DNA from 2 places in the Micromonospora sp. CA-248089 genome. Region 2 is predicted to be linked to the other one. Evidence: predicted binding sites of a transcription regulator. Region 2 holds the regulator's gene; the other holds the start of a gene.
What was found. The regulator HspR, encoded in region 2, represses chaperone genes until heat shock. The targets are predictions, from matches to a motif close to TTGAGTNNNNNNNACTCAA.
Positions count from the first base shown of each region.

Region 1: lon (endopeptidase La) is a predicted target of HspR. The motif match lies at 2,524-2,542, and genes of this name have one in related genera.

Region 1 is NZ_CP192016.1:3,546,634-3,556,435, forward strand. Features, by position in the region: gene ACQP26_RS16915 (DEAD/DEAH box helicase) at 1-92, shown strand, start outside; gene lon (endopeptidase La) at 165-2,501, opposite strand; gene ACQP26_RS16925 (histone-like nucleoid-structuring protein Lsr2) at 2,736-3,083, shown strand; gene ACQP26_RS16930 (hypothetical protein) at 3,290-4,594, opposite strand; gene ACQP26_RS16935 (hypothetical protein) at 4,849-5,715, opposite strand; gene ACQP26_RS16940 (DICT sensory domain-containing protein) at 5,823-6,914, shown strand; gene ACQP26_RS16945 (helical backbone metal receptor) at 6,941-7,663, shown strand; gene ACQP26_RS16950 (CBS domain-containing protein) at 7,688-8,386, opposite strand; gene ACQP26_RS16955 (hypothetical protein) at 8,604-9,185, shown strand; gene ACQP26_RS16960 (FKBP-type peptidyl-prolyl cis-trans isomerase) at 9,338-9,706, shown strand.
Region 2 is NZ_CP192016.1:136,824-146,625, forward strand. Features, by position in the region: gene ACQP26_RS00675 (ABC transporter) at 1-179, opposite strand, end outside; gene dnaK (molecular chaperone DnaK) at 390-2,252, shown strand; gene grpE (nucleotide exchange factor GrpE) at 2,301-3,035, shown strand; gene dnaJ (molecular chaperone DnaJ) at 3,115-4,302, shown strand; gene ACQP26_RS00695 (heat shock protein transcriptional repressor HspR) at 4,327-4,767, shown strand; gene ACQP26_RS00700 (hypothetical protein) at 4,944-5,150, shown strand; gene ACQP26_RS00705 (hypothetical protein) at 5,210-5,638, opposite strand; gene ACQP26_RS00710 (cation:proton antiporter) at 5,804-7,021, opposite strand; gene ACQP26_RS00715 (cation:proton antiporter regulatory subunit) at 7,027-7,527, opposite strand; gene ACQP26_RS00720 (winged helix-turn-helix domain-containing protein) at 7,609-7,827, opposite strand; gene ACQP26_RS00725 (DivIVA domain-containing protein) at 8,032-8,349, shown strand; gene ACQP26_RS00730 (hypothetical protein) at 8,346-8,600, shown strand; gene clpB (ATP-dependent chaperone ClpB) at 8,760-9,802, shown strand, end outside.

The DNA of each region.
Region 1 (9,802 bases), 3.1 Mb from region 2:
AGGGGCGCAAGGCGACGGTGCGCCGGGACCGGGACGGCGACGGCCCGGGCGAGCGCCGCGACCGCGGCTACGAGCGGCGCGACCGCCGCTGAGCCCGGCGCGACCGGCAGCCGGGTACGACGGCGCCCCGGCCACCGTGGGTACGGTGGCCGGGGCGACTGTCGTCAGGCCGCGGCGAGCGCCGGGCCGTCCAGCGCCTGGGTGCCGATCTCGGCCGGGCGAAGCGCCAGCGCGAGCACGTCCGCCACGTCGGACAGCGTGTGCACGGTCAACGCCTCCCGCACCTGCGCCGGCAGGTCGTCCAGGTCCGGCTCGTTGCGCTTCGGGATGATCACCTCGGTGAGACCGGCCCGGTGCGCGGCGAGCAGCTTCTGCTTCACCCCGCCGATCGGCAGCACCCGGCCGGAGAGCGTCACCTCGCCGGTCATCCCGAACTCGGGTCGTACCGGTCGTCCGGTCACCAGGGACGCCAGCGCGGTCACCATGGTGATGCCGGCGCTCGGGCCGTCCTTCGGTACCGCTCCCGCCGGAACGTGCAGGTGGATCCGCCGCCCGGCCAGGGCGTTCGGGTCCAGCCCGTAGCGCCGTCCGTTCGACCGCAGGTACGACCACGCGATGTGCGCGGACTCCTTCATCACGTCGCCGAGCTGGCCGGTGAGCGTCAACCCCGGCTCACCCTCCATCGTGGTGGCCTCGATGAACAGCACGTCCCCACCGGCGCCGGTGACGGCCAGGCCGGTCGCCACGCCGGGCACGGCGGTGCGTTCGGCCGACTCCGGGGTGAACTTCGGCCGGCCCAGGTAGCGGGCCAGGTTGCCGGCGTCCACGTGCACCGGCACGGGGTCGCCGGCCAGCGCGACTGTCACCTTGCGCAGGATCTTGGCGAGGGACCGTTCGAGCTGCCGGACGCCCGCCTCGCGGGTGTACTCGCCCGCGATCAGGGCCAGCGCCTCGTCGGCGACGGTGACCTCCTCGGCGGTCAGCCCGGCCCGTTCCCGCTGCCGGGGCAGCAGGTGGTCGCGGGCGATGGCGACCTTCTCGTCCTCGGTGTAGCCGTCCAGCGCGACCAGCTCCATCCGGTCCAGCAGCGGGCCGGGGATCGCCTCCACGACGTTCGCGGTGGCGAGGAACAGCACGTCGGACAGGTCGAGGTCGACCTCCAGGTAGTGGTCGCGGAACGTGTGGTTCTGCGCCGGGTCGAGCACCTCCAGCAGGGCGGCGGCCGGGTCGCCGGCGTAACCGGCGGCCAGCTTGTCGACCTCGTCGAGCAGCACGACCGGGTTCATCGAGCCGGCCTCGCGCAGCGCCCGCACGATCCGGCCGGGCAGCGCGCCGACGTAGGTGCGCCGGTGGCCGCGGATCTCCGCCTCGTCCCGGACACCGCCGAGGGAGACGCGGACGAAGGTGCGGCCCAGCGCCCGGGCGACCGACTCGCCGAGGCTGGTCTTGCCGACACCGGGCGGGCCGGCGAGGCCCAGCACGGCGCCGGAGCCGCGTCCGCCGACCACGCCGAGGTTGCGCTCCGCGCGCCGGTTGCGCACCGCGAGGTACTCCAGGATGCGGTCCTTCACGTCGGCCAGGCCGGCGTGGTCGGCGTCGAGCACGGCACGGGCCGCGGCCAGGTCGGTGTTGTCCTGGGTACGCGTGTTCCACGGCATTTCCAGGACGGTGTCCAGCCAGGTACGGATCCAGCCCGCCTCGGGTGAGGCGTCACTGGCCCGCTCGAGCTTGCCGACCTCGCGCAGCGCCGCCTCGCGTACCTTCTCCGGCAGGTCGGCGGACTCCACCCGGGAGCGGTAGTCGGCGGAGCCGTCCGGCTCGTCCTCGCCGAGTTCCTTGCGGATCGCGGCGAGCTGCTGGCGCAGCAGGAACTCGCGCTGGGACTTCTCCAGCCCCTCGCGGACGTCGCTGTTGATCTGCTCGGTGACCTCCTGCTCGGCCAGGTGTTCCTTGACCCAGCCGACGAGCAGGTCCAGCCGGGCGGTGACGTCCGGCGCGGCGAGCAGTTCGGTCTTCTGCGTCAGGCTGAGCCAGGGCGCGTAACCGGCCGAGTCGGCCAGCTCGGACAGGTCGGTCATCCGCTCCATCGCGTCGATCACCTGCCAGGCGCCGCGCTGCTGCAGGACCGAGGTCATGAGCGCGCGGTACTCGCGGGCGAGTTCCCGGGCGCGCCCGGCCGGGGCGGGTTCGTCGAGTGTGGTCGCCTCGACCCAGAGCGCGGCGCCGGGACCGGGCACGCCGGAGCCGATGCGGGCACGGGCGAGACCGCGGACGACCGCCGCCGGTTCGCCGCTGGGCAGCCGGCCCACCTTCTCGATCGTCGCGACGACGCCGACGGAGCCGTACTCGCCGTCGATGCGGGGTACGGCCAGGAGTTCCTTGTCGCCGGTGGCGCGGGCCGCGTCGACGGCGGCCTGGGTGGTCGGGTCGAGGGTCACCGGGATGACCATCCCGGGCAGCAGGACGGCGTCGGTCAGAGGAAGTACCGGAAGAGTTGCCATCGAACACCTGCCATCACGTTGGTTGAGCGTGTCTGGCTCAAGTAACAAAACGTGTCCCTTGTTCCGGGTTGTGACCCACGCCACTCCTCAACGTCGCGCTCCCACGCTCCGTGCCCAATGGCGGCATCCTTTACCGCGACCCGCCGAATGGGAAGAGTCGGCTATTGTTGCGGAATTACCGTGCGGTAGGTCAAACTCTTAGCCACACCCCGCCCGACACAGGGAGTAATGGCGATGGCAAGGAAAGTAATCACCGTTCTGACCGACGACCTCGACGGCGGAAAGGCCGATCGGACCGTCGAGTTCAGCCTGGACGGCGCGGCGTACACGATCGACGTCTCCGACGAGAACGCGGGCGTCCTGCGCAAGGCCCTGGATCCGTACATCAGCGCTGGCAGGCGAATCGGCCGGGGAACGACCGAAGCTCCTCGCGGCGCCCGCCGCACCACCCGGCCGAGCACCTCGGGAATGGACCGCGAGCAGAACCGCGCCATCCGGGAATGGGCCGCCAAGAACGGGTTCGAGATTTCCGAGCGCGGGCGCATCCCGGTGTCGGTGGTCGAGGCGTACAAGAACCGCTGATCACCGCCGGTTCACCGTCGGGCGTCCCGGGGTCACGCTGAGAAATCGGCGCGGCCCCGATCGGCTTTCTACGGTCGGCACTTTCATCCGACCGGATACCGCCGGCATGAAATTTCCTCCGGGACCACGTCCCGCCGTTTCGGTCCGCGCAAACGGCCGCGGCCGCCCGGAGGAGTCCCCCGGACGGCCGCGGCCGTTCGTCAGTGTCAGTTGACCCGGATGCGCACCACGTCGATGGCGGGGGTCTGGTTCGCCCGCTCCATCATCGGGATGCGGTGCGAGCCGTCACCGGCCCAGACCGCGCACTGCGCCACGCCCGACTGGGCCAGGCCCGGGATCTGGATCAGCACGTCGTCCGGCTGGTTGCCGCCCCGGCCGTCCTCGGTGGCGACGAAGAAGGCCGGCACGTCCTGCGGGTTCGGAGGCTGCCGGGTGCTGCCGAGCATCCGGCAGGCGGTGTGGAAGTGACCGCGCACCAGGCCCTCGCCGTTGAGCAGCGAGCTCTCCAGGTAGTAGCCACCCTGGCCGGCGGCGAGGAAGCGGTCCCGCACCAGGTTCTTGGTGGTGACCCGCAGCGTGAACGGTTGATTGCGCCGCACCTGGTTCGGGAACTGCGTGATCAGCAGCGACGGGTTGTTCGCCGCGGCGCCGACCTCACCGAACGCGGTGCTCACGCACCGGTTGCCGTTCTGGAAACCGTCGTGCGCCTGGAGCTGGCTGCCGGAGCAGTCCTTGGCGAGCACGTTCAGGCCGTTGCCGCCGCCGTTGTTCTGGCCACCGCCGTTGTTGTTCCCGCCACCGTTGTTGCCGCCGGTGTTTCCGCCGTTCTGGCCGCCGTTGTTGTTGCCGCCGTTCTGACCCCCGTTGTTGTTCCCGCCGTTCTGGCCGCCACCGGTGCCGGGGGCGTCGGTCAGCGCGCACTGGGCGAGCTGGTCCAGGCCCTGCGGGCGCTGGGCGACCCGGCCGATGGCGGTGGCGATCCGGTTGAGCGCCGCGGTCCGCTTGTCCGCGAGCGGACGCAGGATCGCGTTGTTGATGAAGTCACCGCCGTTGCGGCCCTCCGCCGCGAGCCGCCGGTTCGCATCCGCGATCTGGGACTGCAGCAATGCCAGGGTGCGGTCCACCTCGGCGCGGGCCCGGTCGGGCACCTGCGGCAGCCGGCTGCGGACGTCCGGGCAGGCCACGGTCGGGGTGCCGGCGCCGGCGCCGCCCGCGTTCGTCTGCTGGCACTCGGCCGGCGACATCTGGCCGTCGCCCCAGTGGTTGCGGACCCACCGGCCGTTCTGCCAGGTACGGGTGGTGCTGCCCTGACCGTCCGGGGCGGTCGCCCCCGAGCTCGCGGGCACGCAGGACGCCGACGCGGCGCGGGTGGTCGTCCGCCGGTCCTGGGCGGACGAGATCTGGGTGACGGCGACGATGCCGCCGAAGACCGCGAGCGTGCCGACCACTGCCAGCAACCGCTTGCTCCGCGCGTTACCGGATGACCGGCGCGCCCGTGTGGACCTGCGCATCGAATTGCTCTCCTTCTCGATCCGGTAGTTGACTGGTGATCCCGGCGGACCGACGAATTCGGGGTGTGAGATCACTGCGACGCTCAGTCGCGCGTCAATGGCCGACGGTGCCCTTTCCGCACCGTCTCCGCGCCGTCCGGGCGCGGCGGGGAAGATCTGCGTCCATTCCCGATGAGGTACGGAGCGCCGTCGGCGAAGGTTCAACCGGAGATCGGAAAAAAATCGAAAAGTCGCCGTCCTGGGACGAGGACGGCTCAGTCGGCGCAGAGGTGCTCGAAGGCGAACCCGCCGTCGAAGGAATCCCGCTGCGCGGCGAGCGCGCGTACCCGCCGGAGAAGCTCGTCCCGGTCCACCTCGGACGGTGCGGTGGCGTCGAGGTCACGCAGCCGCTCCCCCAGCGCCGCCACGGCCAGATCCTCGGCGAGCCGCCCCGGATCGACGCCGCAGGAGAAGCCGCGCGAGGTCAGCCGTACCCGCTCCAGCAGGCAGCGGCCGGGCCCCACCTCGGCCCAGGCCCAGCCCTCCGCCGGGCCGCCGGTCCAGCGCACGTGCAACCCGCGCACGATCGGGTCGACGATCCGGCCCGCCACGTACGCCTCGACCGCCTCGACCCGGGCCAGCGCGCCGAGGTCGTTCACCGGCCCGCGACGGCCGTCCGGCAGCCGGCCGATGATGTCCCGGAAGCCGACCGCGTCACCGGCGTCCGGGTCGGTGCCGTCGGCGTAGGCCCGCGCGTCCAGCACGTACTCGACGAACCGGCGGACCTGTTCCGCGCCGCCCAGCGTCGGCGACTCGACACGCAGCAGCGGCAGGCCCACGGCGGCGCAGACCGCGTCGGTCAGCCGTTCGGCCCGCCGGGCGGGCGATCCGTCGCCGGCGGGCGCGGTGAACCGCACCGCGAAGCGCGGCAGCCCGGTGTCGGCGGCGCAGACCACCAGGTCGAGCGACGCCCGTCCGGCGGTGCTCCACTGACTGCCCGTGACACCCGGCGGGCGGCCCTGCACCAGGTCGCCGAGCCGCCGGCCGGCGTGACCGAGGTGGCCCGCGCGGGTCAGACACGGCGCGGCGCCGGGCGGGATCGGCCGCAGCCAGGACGCGGTCGCGCTGCCTGTGCTCGTCATCTCGCCCCGATCCCCCCTCGTCCGGTCGACGCCCGAGTGTAGGCGGTGCGGCACGCACCCCCCGGCCGACCGGTGCGCAACCGCGCCTGTCCCTCTAGGCTCTGCCCGTGCCCAGCGGACGGACCCCGGAACAGTTCACCAAACGCAGTCTCGTCGCCGTCTCCCACGCCATCGAACGCGCCGCGCTCGCCGAGGCCGAGGACGGCCCACTCGTCGTGCTCGCGCTGTTCCAGCGCCTGCCGTACTTCGCCCGGGAGCGCGAGGTCTACCGGCGCATCGCCGGCCGCGCCGCCGTGACGGTGGTGGCGATGGTCGGCGGGCCGCCGCCGGACCTGCCCGAGGGGATCTACGGGGTGACGCTGGACGAGACGGAGGCGCTGGCCCGGGAGTGGACGGTGGTGGCGCTGAGCCCGCGGTTCGGCGCCACTCTCGTCGCACACGACCGGGCCGAGGTGGCGCCCGCCCCGACGCTCGAGGCCGGCCGGCTGTTCGAGGGACGCTGGGGTTTCCGGCGCGACGAGGCGCTGCACGAGACGATCCGGCTGCGCGAGCAGCTCGCCGAGCGGCTGCCCGCCGCGGCACGCACCGCGCTGGACGAGGCGATCGCCCGGGTGCGGGACATTCCGGCCGGGCCGGGTGAACCGCGCGCCGAGGCGGCGCTGCGGATGCTGGCCCGCCGCGGCGACCGGACCCACCTGCCGGCGCAGCCGGCCGAGACGATGCTGGACGAGCCCGGCCTGGCCCGGTGGTCCGGCGCGGACGGCGTCACCGCCTCCGGCACGCTGCCCGTGGCGCTGATCGGAATCCGGGTGGACGCACCGCCCGGCTCGCCGGAACGCTTCGGCCGCCGCGGCGTCGCCCGGGAGGGGCACGCCGTGCTCACCGCGATCACGGCGGCGCTGCGGCCGGTCGACCGCGCGGTGCGCGTCACCGAGAACGAGTTCCAGCTCGTCCTGCCGGGACTCGACGAACCGGCCGCGCTGGAGGTGGTACGCCGGCTGCACGACGCGATCGGCGCGCTGGCCCGGTCGTACCCGTTCATGGCGTACATCGTGCACGCGGCGGTCGGGGTGACGACCCGGCGGCCGCTGCCCACCGCGGACCTGCGTGCCGCTGTCGACTGGGCGGTACGCAAGGGCCTGCCGGTCGCGGGCCTGCCGCCGGAGAACGCCGACGCAGTGGCCACCCCGGCCCGCTGACGGCCGGTCCGGGGGAAGGAGACGCGGTGCGGGTGGTGTCGCTGGTGCCGTCGCTGACCGAGGCGGTCGCGGCCACCCGCCCGGAGGTGCTGGTCGGTGCGACCGACTGGTGCACCCATCCGGCCGGGCTGGACGTCGCCCGGGTCGGTGGGACGAAGTACCCGGACCTGGACCGGGTGCTCGCGCTGGAGCCGGATCTGGTGCTGCTCAACGAGGAGGAGAACCGGCTCGCCGACGCCGAGGCGCTGCGCGCGGCCGGGGTGCCGGTCCGGGTCACCTTCCCGCGTACCGTCCCGGAGGCCCTCGACCAGCTCGGTGAGCTGGTCGTCGCGCTCGGCGTGCCGGCCGAGCCGCGGTGGCTGCGGGACGCCCGCCACGCCTGGGCCGCGCTGCCGGCGCCCGAACGCGTGCCCACCGCCGTGGTGCCGGTGTGGCGGCGCCCGTGGGTGGTGCTGGGCCGGGACACGTTCGCCGGGGACGTGCTGGCCCGGCTCGGCGTACGCAACGGCTGGGCCGGCGACCCGGAACGCTATCCCCGGCCCGGCCTGGACGAGCTGCGCGCCCGCGCGCCGGAGCTGGTGGTGCTGCCCGACGAGCCGTACCGGTTCACCGCCGACGACGGGCCGGAGGCGTTCCCCGGCGTACCCGCGGCGCTGGTCTCCGGCCGGCACCTCACCTGGTACGGCCCCTCGCTGGCCGAGGCGCCGGCGCTGCTCGCCGCCCAGCTCGCCACCGCGGGCCCCACCTGAGAGGTGAGGCCCGGGTGGCGGCGCTCAGGCGACCGGGGTGGCGTGCACCGGGTCCAGCTCCATCAGCGTGGTGTCGTCCACGTCGTACCCGATGGCGTTGTGCACCGCGACCACGCCCGCCACCTGGGCGGCGAGGCGGCCGGCGAGGTCGACGGCGCTGCGCCGGTCCAGCCGCCCGTCCATGGTGACCTCGCCGCCGCGGACCTGGACCGTGACCAGACCGTCGCGCACGGACAGCACCCGGCGAAGCACCTCGCGCACGACCTCCTCGCGGATCTCCGCGTCGGTACGCAGGTGCACGCGCAGCAGGTCACCGCGGGTGACGATGCCGGCCAGGCGGCCCAGGTCGTCCAGCACGGGCAGCCGCTTGACCGCCTCGTGGTCCATCATCCGGGCGGTCGCCGCGAGCGTGGCCCGCTCGTGGGTGGTGACCGCCGGGGCGGTCATCAGGTCCCGCGCGACGAGCGCGCCCGCCTTCTCCCGCGCGGTACGGCGACGCCGTCCCTCGAAGACCCGCCGCTCGTCCGGGTGGCCGGTCCGCTCCACCTTGTGCAGCAGGTCCGCCTCGGAGATCACCCCGAGCACCCGGCGGAACGAGTCCACCACCGGCACGCCGCTGATCCGCTGCCGCACCAGCACGTCGACGATCTCGCGGTACGGCGTCTCCGCCGTCACCGTGGCGACGTCCCTGGTCATCACGTCTGCCACCTGCCACGTCCTCATCACGACCTCCTCGTGCCGGGTCTTCACCTGCGACGGTAGGCCGCCGGCGTACGCCCTGGTCAGGGGCGGCGGACCGGCCGCGAGGGGCCGACCGGACCGGGTCCGGACGGGACCAAGGACCCGGTCAGGAGGGCACCGCTCGGCCCTGCTCCGGGAGACGGCGCGGCGGTGGAATGAATGTGCCACCGGGAAGCGCGGTGCGAGGCAAGGAAGGGACGTGGAGACAATGACCGCGACAATCGAGCGGACCCCCGCCGTCAAGCGGACCCCCGCCGTCACCACCGCTCCGGCGGCGCACACCGAGACCACCCGCCAGAAGGCCACCCGGTACGTCTGGGCCGGTCTGCGGCTCGCCCTGGGCTGGGTGTTCCTCTGGGCCTTCCTCGACAAGATGTTCGGCCTCGGCCACGAGACCCCGGCGAAGAACGCCTGGATCAACGGCGGCAGCCCGACCAAGGGCTTCCTCGGCAACGCCGTCGAGGGACCGTTCGCGGGCTTCTACCAGAACCTGGCCGGCGCGGCCTGGGCGGACTGGCTGTTCATGCTCGGCCTGCTCGGCATCGGTGTCGCGCTCATGCTCGGCATCGGCATCCGGATCGCCGCCGTCGCCGGCGGGCTGCTCCTGGTCCTGATGTGGACGGCCGTGCTGCCCCCGGCGAACAACCCCTTCATGGACGACCACCTCATCTACGCGGGTCTGCTGGCCGGTCTGGCCCTGGTGGGCGCCGGCAACACCCTCGGCCTCGGCCGAGTCTGGGCGAAGCTCCCCCTGGTCCAGCGTCTCCCCTGGCTGAAGTGACCAGCTCGCCCGGAGGCGGGCGTCGCCGACAGGCGACGCCCGCCTCTTTCGTGTCCCCGCCACGCCGGTGTGCGGGGACCGGCGCGTATCGGCCGGTCGCGATCCGGCAGGATCGACGGTGACCACACCGTCAGCACCCGAGGAGACCGTTCATGGACAAGCCCGAGGTCGGCCCGATCGAGGGCGCGCCGCCCGCCGATCTGGTGGTCGAGGACATCACCGTCGGCGACGGCCCGGAGGCCCGCCCGGGCCAACTGGTGAGCGTGCACTACGTGGGCGTGGCCCACTCGAACGGCCGCGAGTTCGACGCCTCGTGGAACCGGGGTGAGACGTTCGAGTTCCCGCTCGGCGGCGGCCAGGTCATCGCCGGCTGGGACCAGGGCGTCGTGGGCATGAAGGTCGGCGGCCGGCGCAAGCTCACCATCCCGCCGCACCTGGGCTACGGCGCCCGGGGCGCGGGCGGCGTCATCAAGCCCAACGAGACGCTCGTGTTCGTGGTGGACCTGCTCGGCGTGCGCTGAGCGCAGGGCCGTTCACGTCGGGCCGTCGGCACTCACGCCGGCGGCCCGGCGCATGTCCCGCTCGGTCGCGGCGCCTCGGTCGCGGCCGCCCGGCCG
Region 2 (9,802 bases):
TCGGCCGAGGGGAGGGCGAGCGGGAAGCGGGCCGCATCAATCGCCGCCCGCAGGCCGGAGAGCGCGGCGGGCAGGCCGTCGGCGGCGTGAGCAGGCTGGTCGTCGCCGGTGGTGGCTCCGGTGCGGGCTGCGACGGCGGGCGCGCCGGCACGGGTGGCGGAATCGCCATGCGTCGTCACCGCTAAAGCGTGCCCGACCGACGCAAGGTAAGACAACCGGACAGTAGTAACGGTCGGGTTGCGCCGGGTCGGCTCAACCTCGACTTGCGGATTGGCGATCGCGTGGCACTATTGAGTCAAGTTCACTCAACTTATGGTGCGGTCGCTTCCGGGCGACCCGCCGGGCAGGCCGTCTGACCTGCTCACCCGTTACGAAGCGAGGAAGCGAACATGGCACGTGCGGTCGGCATCGACCTCGGCACGACGAACTCCTGCGTCAGCGTTCTCGAGGGCGGTGAGCCCACCGTCATCGCCAACGCCGAGGGCTCGCGTACGACTCCCTCGATCGTCGCGTTCGCCCGCAACGGCGAGGTGCTCGTCGGTGAGGTCGCCAAGCGCCAGGCGGTGACCAACCCCGACCGGACCATCCGGTCGGTCAAGCGTGAGATCGGCACCAACTGGACCGTCGACATCGACGGCAAGAAGTACACCCCGCAGGAGATCTCGGCGCGCACGCTGATGAAGCTCAAGCGGGACGCCGAGGCGTACCTGGGCGAGCAGATCACCGACGCGGTGATCACCGTCCCGGCCTACTTCAACGACGGGCAGCGTCAGGCCACCAAGGAGGCCGGTGAGATCGCCGGCTTCAACGTGCTGCGGATCGTGAACGAGCCGACCGCGGCGGCCCTGGCGTACGGCCTGGACAAGGGCTCCAAGGAGCAGACCGTCCTGGTCTTCGACCTCGGCGGCGGCACCTTCGACGTGTCGCTGCTGGAGCTGGCCGAGGGCGTGGTGGAGGTCAAGTCCACCAGCGGTGACAACCAGCTCGGTGGTGACGACTGGGACCAGCGCATCATCGACCACCTGGTGAAGACGTTCCGCGGCGAGCACGGCATCGACCTCTCGCAGGACAAGATGGCCATGCAGCGGCTCAAGGAGGCCGCCGAGAAGGCCAAGATCGAGCTGTCCGCCGCGACTACCAGCAACATCAACCTGCCGTACATCACCGCCGGTTCGGCCGGCCCGCTGCACCTCGACGTGACGCTCAGCCGCGCCGAGTTCCAGCGCATGACGCAGGACCTGCTGGACCGCTGCAAGGGCCCGTTCGAGCAGGCCGTCAAGGACGCCGGCATCAAGATCTCCGACGTCGACCACGTCATCCTGGTCGGCGGCTCGACCCGGATGCCGGCCGTGACCGACCTGGTCAAGCAGCTCACCGGCCGCGACCCGAACAAGGGCGTCAACCCGGACGAGGTCGTCGCCGTCGGCGCCGCCCTGCAGGCCGGTGTGCTCAAGGGCGAGGTCAAGGACGTCCTGCTGCTCGACGTGACCCCGCTGAGCCTGGGCATCGAGACCAAGGGCGGCATCTTCACCAAGCTCATCGAGCGCAACACCACCATCCCGACCAAGCGCTCCGAGGTGTTCACCACCGCCGACGACAACCAGCCGTCGGTGCTGATCCAGGTGTTCCAGGGCGAGCGGGACATCGCCGCCTACAACAAGAAGCTCGGCACCTTCGAGCTGACCGGTCTCCCGCCGGCCCCGCGCGGCGTGCCCCAGATCGAGGTCACGTTCGACATCGACGCCAACGGCATCGTGAACGTGCACGCCAAGGACCTGGGCACCGGCAAGGAGCAGAAGATGACGATCACCGGCGGCTCCTCGCTGCCGAAGGACGACATCGAGCGGATGCGCCGGGACGCCGAGGAGCACGCCGACGAGGACAAGCGTCGCCGTGAGGAGGCCGAGACCCGCAACGTGGCCGAGGCGCTCCAGTGGCAGACCGAGAAGTTCCTCGCCGAGAGCGGCGACAAGCTGCCCGGCGAGAACCGCGACCAGCTCAACGAGGCGCTCGGCGAGCTGCGTAGCGCCCTCGGCGGGCAGGACATCGAGAAGATCAAGTCCGCGCACGAGAAGCTGGCGCAGGTCTCCCAGCAGGCGGGCTCGCTGCTCTACGCCCAGCAGCAGGAGGGCGAGCAGACCGCCCCGGGCGCTGCCGGGCCGGGTGCCGGTGCCGGTGCGGCCGGTGGCCCGAAGGCCGGTGGCGACGACGACGTGGTCGACGCGGAGATCGTGGACGAGGACAAGAAGTGACATCCGGTCCCGGACACGATTCGCACGGCAGAGGGATGAGGTAACCGCATGACGGACAAGCCACGCGCGGCCGACCCGGGTGCCACCGGGTCGGCGGGCGCCGGCAAGGACGCCGGCGACGAACCCCGGGTCGTCATCCGTGACAAGCGCAAGCTCGGCAAGGTGACCGAGCAGCCCGCGAACGACGCCTCGGCGGCCGACGCGGCCGCCGACGCGCCCGCCGAAGGGCTGGTCGAGGAGGCCGAGGTCGTGGTCGACGAGATCGGCGGCGAGGCCGAGGTCAGCGGTCCGGCCGTGGTCGACGCGCCCGCCGAGCCGAAGGGCGGGACCGGCACGGACGCGCCGCTCGGTGCCGAGCTGGAGTCGCTCCGCACCGACCTGGAGGAGCGCACCCGCGACCTCCAGCGGGTCACGGCGGAGTACGCCAACTACCGCAAGCGGGTCGACCGGGACCGCAACCTGGTGCAGGAGCAGGCAACCGGGGCGGTGCTCACCGCGCTGCTGCCGATCCTCGACGACCTGGACCGGGCGCGCGAGCACGGCGACCTGGTGGGCCCGTTCGGCAGTGTGGCCGAGCAGCTCACCGGCGCGCTGGCCAAGTTCGGCCTGACCGCGTTCGGCGAGACCGGTGACCCGTTCGACCCGACCCGGCACGAGGCGGTGGCGCACCAGACCTCCGCCGACGTGACCGAGCCGACCTGCGTACAGGTCATGCGGCGCGGTTACCAGCTCGGCGAGCGGCTGCTGCGGCCCGCCATGGTCGCGGTCGCGGACCCGGAGTAGTGCCGACCCGTGACGTCCCGCCCGCCCGCACCGGGCGGGCGGGACGACCGGGATTCGACCCGTGGAAGGGGGTGGACCGGTGAGTTCCAAGGACTGGATCGAGAAGGACTACTACGCCGCGTTGGGCGTGGACAAGTCCGCCTCCTCGGACGAGATCAAGAAGGCGTACCGCAAGTTGGCCCGGGAGTCGCACCCGGACCACAACCCCGGCGACACCGGTGCCGAGGAGCGGTTCAAGACCGTCTCCGAGGCGTACGCGGTGCTCGGTGACGAGAAGAAGCGCCGCGAGTACGACGAGATGCGCTCGCTGTTCGGCTCCGGTGCCTTCCGGCGCAACGCCCGCGGCGGGGGCCAGCCGGGCGGCATGCCGTTCGACGTCTCCGACCTGTTCGGCGGCGGCGCGGGCGGCGGCGACACCCGGTTCAGCGGTGGTGGCTTCACCGACCTGTTCAGCTCGATCTTCTCCGGTGGCGGGGGCGCCGGCGGTCCGGCACGTCCGCGTGGCCCGGCCCGCGGGCGGGACGTCGAGACCGAGGTCGCGCTCGACTTCACCGACGCGGTACGTGGCGTCACGCTGCCGCTGACGCTGCGCGCCCCCGGAGTCTGCGACACCTGCCACGGCAACGGCGCGAAGCCCGGCACCCAGCCGGTGGCCTGCCCGGTCTGTCACGGCGCCGGGGTGACCACCCGCAACCAGGGGTCGTTCAGCTTCTCCGAGCCGTGCCGCAACTGCCAGGGCGTCGGCACGATCGTCGAGGAGAAGTGCCCGGAGTGCCACGGCACCGGCGGGGTCACCAAGACCCGCACGCTCAACGTGCGCTTCCCGGCCGGTGTGGCCGACGGGCAGCGGATCCGCCTGGCCGGCCGGGGCGAGCCCGGCGAGCGGGGCGGCCCGGCCGGTGACCTGTTCGTGCAGGTGAAGGTCCGCCCGGACGAGCTGTTCGGGCGTACCGGGGACGACCTGACCCTGACCGTCCCGATCACGTACGCCGAGGCGGTTCTCGGCACGGACCTGCGCGTACCGACCCTGGACGGGACGGTGACCCTGCGGGTGCCACCGGGTACGCCCGGGGGGCGGGTGCTGCGCGCCCGCGGCAAGGGCGTCGTACGCAAGGACGGCCGCGCCGGTGACCTGCTGGTCACGCTCGACGTGGTGGTCCCGGCGAAGGTGTCGGACGAGGCGCGGGCGGCGCTGGAGACCTTCGCGGCGCAGACTCCGCCCGCCGCGCGGGAACATCTCGACGCGCGGGTACGTCGATTCAGTTGAGGTCGGCAGCGGAGGTGAGCGGGCATGTCGGAGGAGTACGTCGGCTCGGGTGACCCGGCCTACGAGGCCAAGGTCTTGATGATCTCGGTGGCCGCGCGGATGGCGGGGATGCACCCCCAGACGCTGCGCCAGTACGACCGGCTGGGCCTGGTGCAGGCCGGCCGGGCGTCCGGCGGCGGTCGCCGGTACAGCGTCCGGGACGTGGTGCTGCTCCGCGAGGTGCAGCGCCTCAGCCAGGACGACGGGATCAACCTGGCCGGGGTCAAGCGGATCATCGGGTTGGAGCGGCTGCTCGAAGAGGCGCAGCAGCGGGTGGCCCGGCTGGAGGCGGAACTGGACGCCGCGTACCGGCGGATCGCCGAGCTGGAGTCGCTCGGTGGCTTCCCCCGCGGCGATCTCGTACCCACCAACCGCACGTCCACCGCGCTCGTCGTCTGGCGTCCGCGCCGCGCTCCCGACCGCTGACCTCGTACCGGAAGGCCGGCGCGCCCCGCTCCCCTGGGGCGGCGCCGGCCTTCGTCCTTTCCCGGGCCGGTTCGCGGCCCGGGTCAGGGGAATCCGGGGTACGGCGGGGCACTGTCGATTAGGCTTTCCGCAGGGGCAAAAGCCTCATAGCGGACTCCGGGCTGGCGGGGGGAGCCATGGCGGAACCGGCGAAGAAGGTGGCCGAGCGCGCGGAGGAACGGCTGGAGAAGGTGGCCGAGAACGTCCGCGAGCGGTTCGACCGGGTCACCGAGGGACGCTTCAGCGACAAGGTCAAGGAAGGGCGCTTCGCCGACCAGACGGACCACGGTGTGGACCGGGCACGGGACGACGAGCGGCGCAAGAAGCAGGGCGGATCGACCTGACGATCCGCCGACGTGCGGGCCGGGATCCACGGGGGATCCCGGCCCGTTCGTCGTTCGTGTCAGAGGCGGCGGTTCTCGCGGACCAGGCCGCCCTCGCACCAGTCCCGGTAGACGAAGAGGTCCGGCCGGGCGAGCAGCACCCGGCTGTTGTGCGCCCAGTTGCGCATCAGGTCGTCGCCGGACTTCTCGGCCTGCTCGACCAGCTTGCGGAACCGGCGCTTGGGGTGGGCGCGGAAGTTCGTCCGGATGCCGTCGGCGGCGTAGATGTAGAGGCAGTGCAGCGCGAACCGCCGCGCCGGGCAGCCCTGGTCCATCGCCAGGTCGAACAGCGTCTGCACCAGGTGGTCACCGGCGACGAGCAGATCCCAGTCGGGCGGCATCGAGGTCAGCGGCACCGAATCCGGCTGATACGCCCACGAGCGGAGCTCGGCGGGCGAGGGATCGACCGGGTTGGCGAAGCCGCGGAACGTCTCTTCCTGCACGCTCACCGGCCGACCTTCCGCTTGCGCTGGCGGGGGCGCAGGCCACCCGCGGACCCTGGCTGCTGGGCCGAAACGTTAACGCGGTTGGGCGGAGCAGTGGTAGACCTTCCCGGGATCAATTTGACAACGCCGGGCCGGATCTGCCCTCGGCTGATCCGGCCCCGCGCCGTGTCAGTCGCCGGAGCCCAGGGGCAGCGGCGCGGGCGGCCGTGCGGCGGCGGCGCGGCTGCGCAGCCACTGCTTGAACCATCGCGTGTCGGGCAGCCGGGCGAGCAGCGGCCCGGTCACCACCGTGATCAACACGTACGCGGTGGCGAGCGCGGCGAGCTTCGGTTCCACCGGGTAGATGGCCGAGACGGCCAGCCCGGCGATGACGATGGAGAACTCGCCACGCGGGGTCAGCGCCAGACCGGCCCGCCAGCGTCCGGGCTCGGCGATCCCGACCCGGCGGGCGGCCAGGTAGCCGGTGGCCACCTTCGTCGCCATGGTGACCACTGCGAGCAGCAGCGCCGGCACCAGCACCGGCGGCATGTCCAGCGGGTTGGTGACCAGCCCGAAGAACACGAAGAAGACCGCGGCGAAGAGATCACGCAGCGGGGAGAGCAGTTCGGTGGCGTGGTGCGCGACCGGCCCGGACAGCGCGATGCCCACCAGGAACGCGCCGACCGCCGCGGAGACCTGGAGCTTGGCCGCGACGCCCGCGACCAGCAGGGTGAGGCCGAGTACCCCGAGCAGGAGCGCCTCCGGATCCTTGGCGGAGAGCGCGGCGGAGATCAGGTGGCCGTACCGGATCGCCACGGCCAGCACGACGACCACGGTGAACACCGCGATGGCGAGCGCGATGCCGCCCTTCATCAGGCCGACCCCGGCGAGCAGCGCGGTGACCAACGGCAGGTAGAGGGCCATGGCCAGGTCCTCGATCACCAGGACGGACAGGATCACCGGCGTCTCCCGGTTACCCACCCGGCCCAGGTCGCCGAGCACCTTGGCGATCACGCCGGACGACGACACCCACGTGACGCCCGCGAGCACCACCGCCGCCACCCAGCCCCAGCCGAGCAGGAGCGCGAAGGCGAAACCGGGCAGCGCGTTGAAGACCGCGTCGATCACGCCGGCCGGCGCGGCCGACCGGAGGTTGCCCACCAGTTCGTTGGCGCTGTACTCCAGACCGAGCATGACCAGCAGCAGGATCACGCCGATCTCGGCGCCGACGGCGAAGAACTCCTCGCTGGCGTTGAGCGGCAGCAGCCCGCCGTGCCCGAACGCCAGGCCGGCGAGCAGGTACAGCGGGATGGGCGAGACGCCGAAGCGACGGCTCAGCCGGCCGAGCAGGCCGAGCAGGAGCAGCAGCGCACCGACTTCGATGAGCAGGATTGTGGTTTCGTGCATACGCGTCAGCCGTCCGGATCGGTCTCGGCGAGAATCGCGGTCACGCCGTCGAGCCCCTGACGGGTGCCGACCACGACGACCACATCGCCGGCCTCGAACCGGAAGGTGGGTTCGGGCGAGACGTTCACCGCGCCCTGACGCAGCACGGCCACGATGGACGCGCTGGTCCGGGTGCGCGCCTTGGTGTCACCGAGCCGCTTGCCGACGTACTTCGACCCCGCCGGGATGGCGACCTGCTCGGTCAGCAGCCCGGCGGCCTGCTCGCGCAGACCCGAGAGCTGACCCAGCATCAGCGACGCGCCGAGGATGTCGGCGAGCGCCTCCGCCTCGTCGTCGGTCAGGGGTATGTCATGTTGGCAGGAGTCGGGATCGTCCGGGTCGTAGAGGACCAGGTCGCGACGGCCATTGCGGTGGGAGACCACACCGAGCCGGCGGCCGGACTCCGTCATCAGATCATGACGTACGCCGATCCCGGGCAGGGAGGTCTGCTCGACACGTACTCGCACGCGGGTGAGGCTACTCCGGGCGCGCACCTGCCGCGTCCGGGGCCGAACTGCAGACCGGTCGATGTGGCTCGGACGGCTCGTCTATGTCCGTTCGGCCACGAACACGCCGACACCTTCGAGCGTCTCGGTGAGGCCGGTCGCGCGCAGAATCATCATCGCCTTGCCGACGACGGTGTCGGAGACGCCGTACTCCTTGCACAGTTGGGCGCGGCTCGGCAGCTTGGTGCCGGGCGGCCACTCTCCCGAATCGATCTTGCTCTTCAGTTCGTCTGCGAGCACTTGGTACTGCTGCTTGGGCATACACACTCCCCGGATGGCACGCCCATTCGACCATGCACCCACCTCCAACCTCAAGCAATTGTGGGTCGATCGTTGACCTACAACTGGTACCGATTGTAGGTTGCTGACGAACGCTCCCGGATGGCACCTGGAGCTTTCCCGGGTCGGGGCGGGCATCCCCCGTGGCTCGTCCCGACCCCGTCCTCCGCGAGAAGGGACAGCGTCGTGCGCAATCTCCTGCGAATACGTCCGAAGCGGCGGAGCCTCACCCCGCCCAACTCCGCGCCGGTCGGTGCCTACCGCTCCGCGTCGTACCTTCCGCTCCGGCCCTGGCAGGTGCGGGGCCGCTGCTTCGCGACGCGCCGCCGAGGGCTGGACCCCGCCGAGGTCGCCGCGTTCCTCGATCGCGTCGCCGGGGACCTCGCCGCCGCGTACGCCGAAGTCGCCCGGAGTCGTGAGGAGACGGCCCGGATCAAGAGCGCCCTGCGTGAGTGGCAGTCCCGGCAGGCCCCGTCGATGCGCGACCTGGCCGGGCGGCCGTGACCGGGCGTTACGTGATCCATCTGCCGGTGCGTGCGGCCGATCTGGCTCGGGCGAAGATGCTCGGTCGCACGGCCGGACGGTCGTTGGCGTTCCTCGCGGTGGTGGAGCTGGGTGGCATCACCGTCTCGGCCGAGGACGACCAGGCCGTACGCCATTGGGTGTTCTGCGACCGCAAGCTGGACGGCGGCCGGCGTTGCGTGCTGCGCGCCGACCACGAGACCCCGTGCCTCGCGCGCCTGCCACGTCGCTGAGATCTTGGTACGAAAGGGCCCTCGGAGGGGCTGTTTCGTACCAAGATCTCTCTGGCCGGCCCGGCGACTGGTGACCCAGGTCACAGGCGTGGAGTTGAGCGGAATAGACTCAACTCTGGTTGTGTCATGTCCAGTGGACACGCCGATCCGGGGGAGCCCATGAACACGGAACGTCTCACCACCAAGAGCCGCGAGGCCATCACCGGTGCCGTCGCGCTGGCGAACCAGCGCGGTCACGCCACCGTGGAGCCCTGGCACCTGCTGCTGTCACTGCTGGACACCGAGGGCTCGACCGCCGCGGGCCTGCTGCGCGCCGTCGGGGCCGACCCCGCCGAGCTGCGCCGCGTCGCCCAGCGCTCGGTCGACGCGCTGCCCGCCGCGCGCGGGTCGAGCATCGCCGAGCCGACGCTGGCCCGCGAGTTCGTCAACGCCATCGGCGCCGCCGAGCAGATCGCGCGGCCGCTGGGCGACGAGTACACCTCCACCGAGCACCTGCTGGCCGGGCTCGCCCGGGTCGGCGGCGCCGTCTCGGTCGCGCTGAAGAACTCCGGCGCCACCGAGGAGAACCTGGTCGCCGCGTTCCCGACCGTCCGGGGCGGGGACCGCCGGGTCACCACCGCCGACCCGGAGCAGACCTACCAGGCCCTGGCCAAGTACGGCGTGGACCTCACCGCCAGCGCCCGCGACGGCAAGATCGACCCGGTGATCGGCCGGGACTCGGAGATCCGCCGGGTGATCCAGGTGCTGTCCCGGCGTACCAAGAACAACCCGGTGCTGATCGGCGAGCCGGGCGTCGGCAAGACCGCGATCGTGGAGGGCCTGGCCCAGCGGATCGTGGCCGGCGACGTGCCGGAGTCGCTGCGGGACAAGAAGCTGGTCTCGCTCGACCTCGGCGCGATGGTCGCCGGCGCGTCCTACCGCGGTCAGTTCGAGGAGCGGCTGAAGTCCGTGCTGGAGGAGATCAAGAACTCCGACGGCCAGGTCATCACGTTCCTCGACGAGCTGCACACCGTGGTCGGCGCCGGCAAGGGCGAGGGCTCGATGGACGCCGGCAACATGCTCAAGCCGATGCTGGCGCGCGGTGAGCTGCGGATGGTCGGCGCGACCACGCTCGACGAGTACCGCGAGCACATCGAGAAGGACCCGGCGCTGGAGCGCCGCTTCCAGCCGGTGCTGGTCGGCGAGCCGACCATCGAGGACAC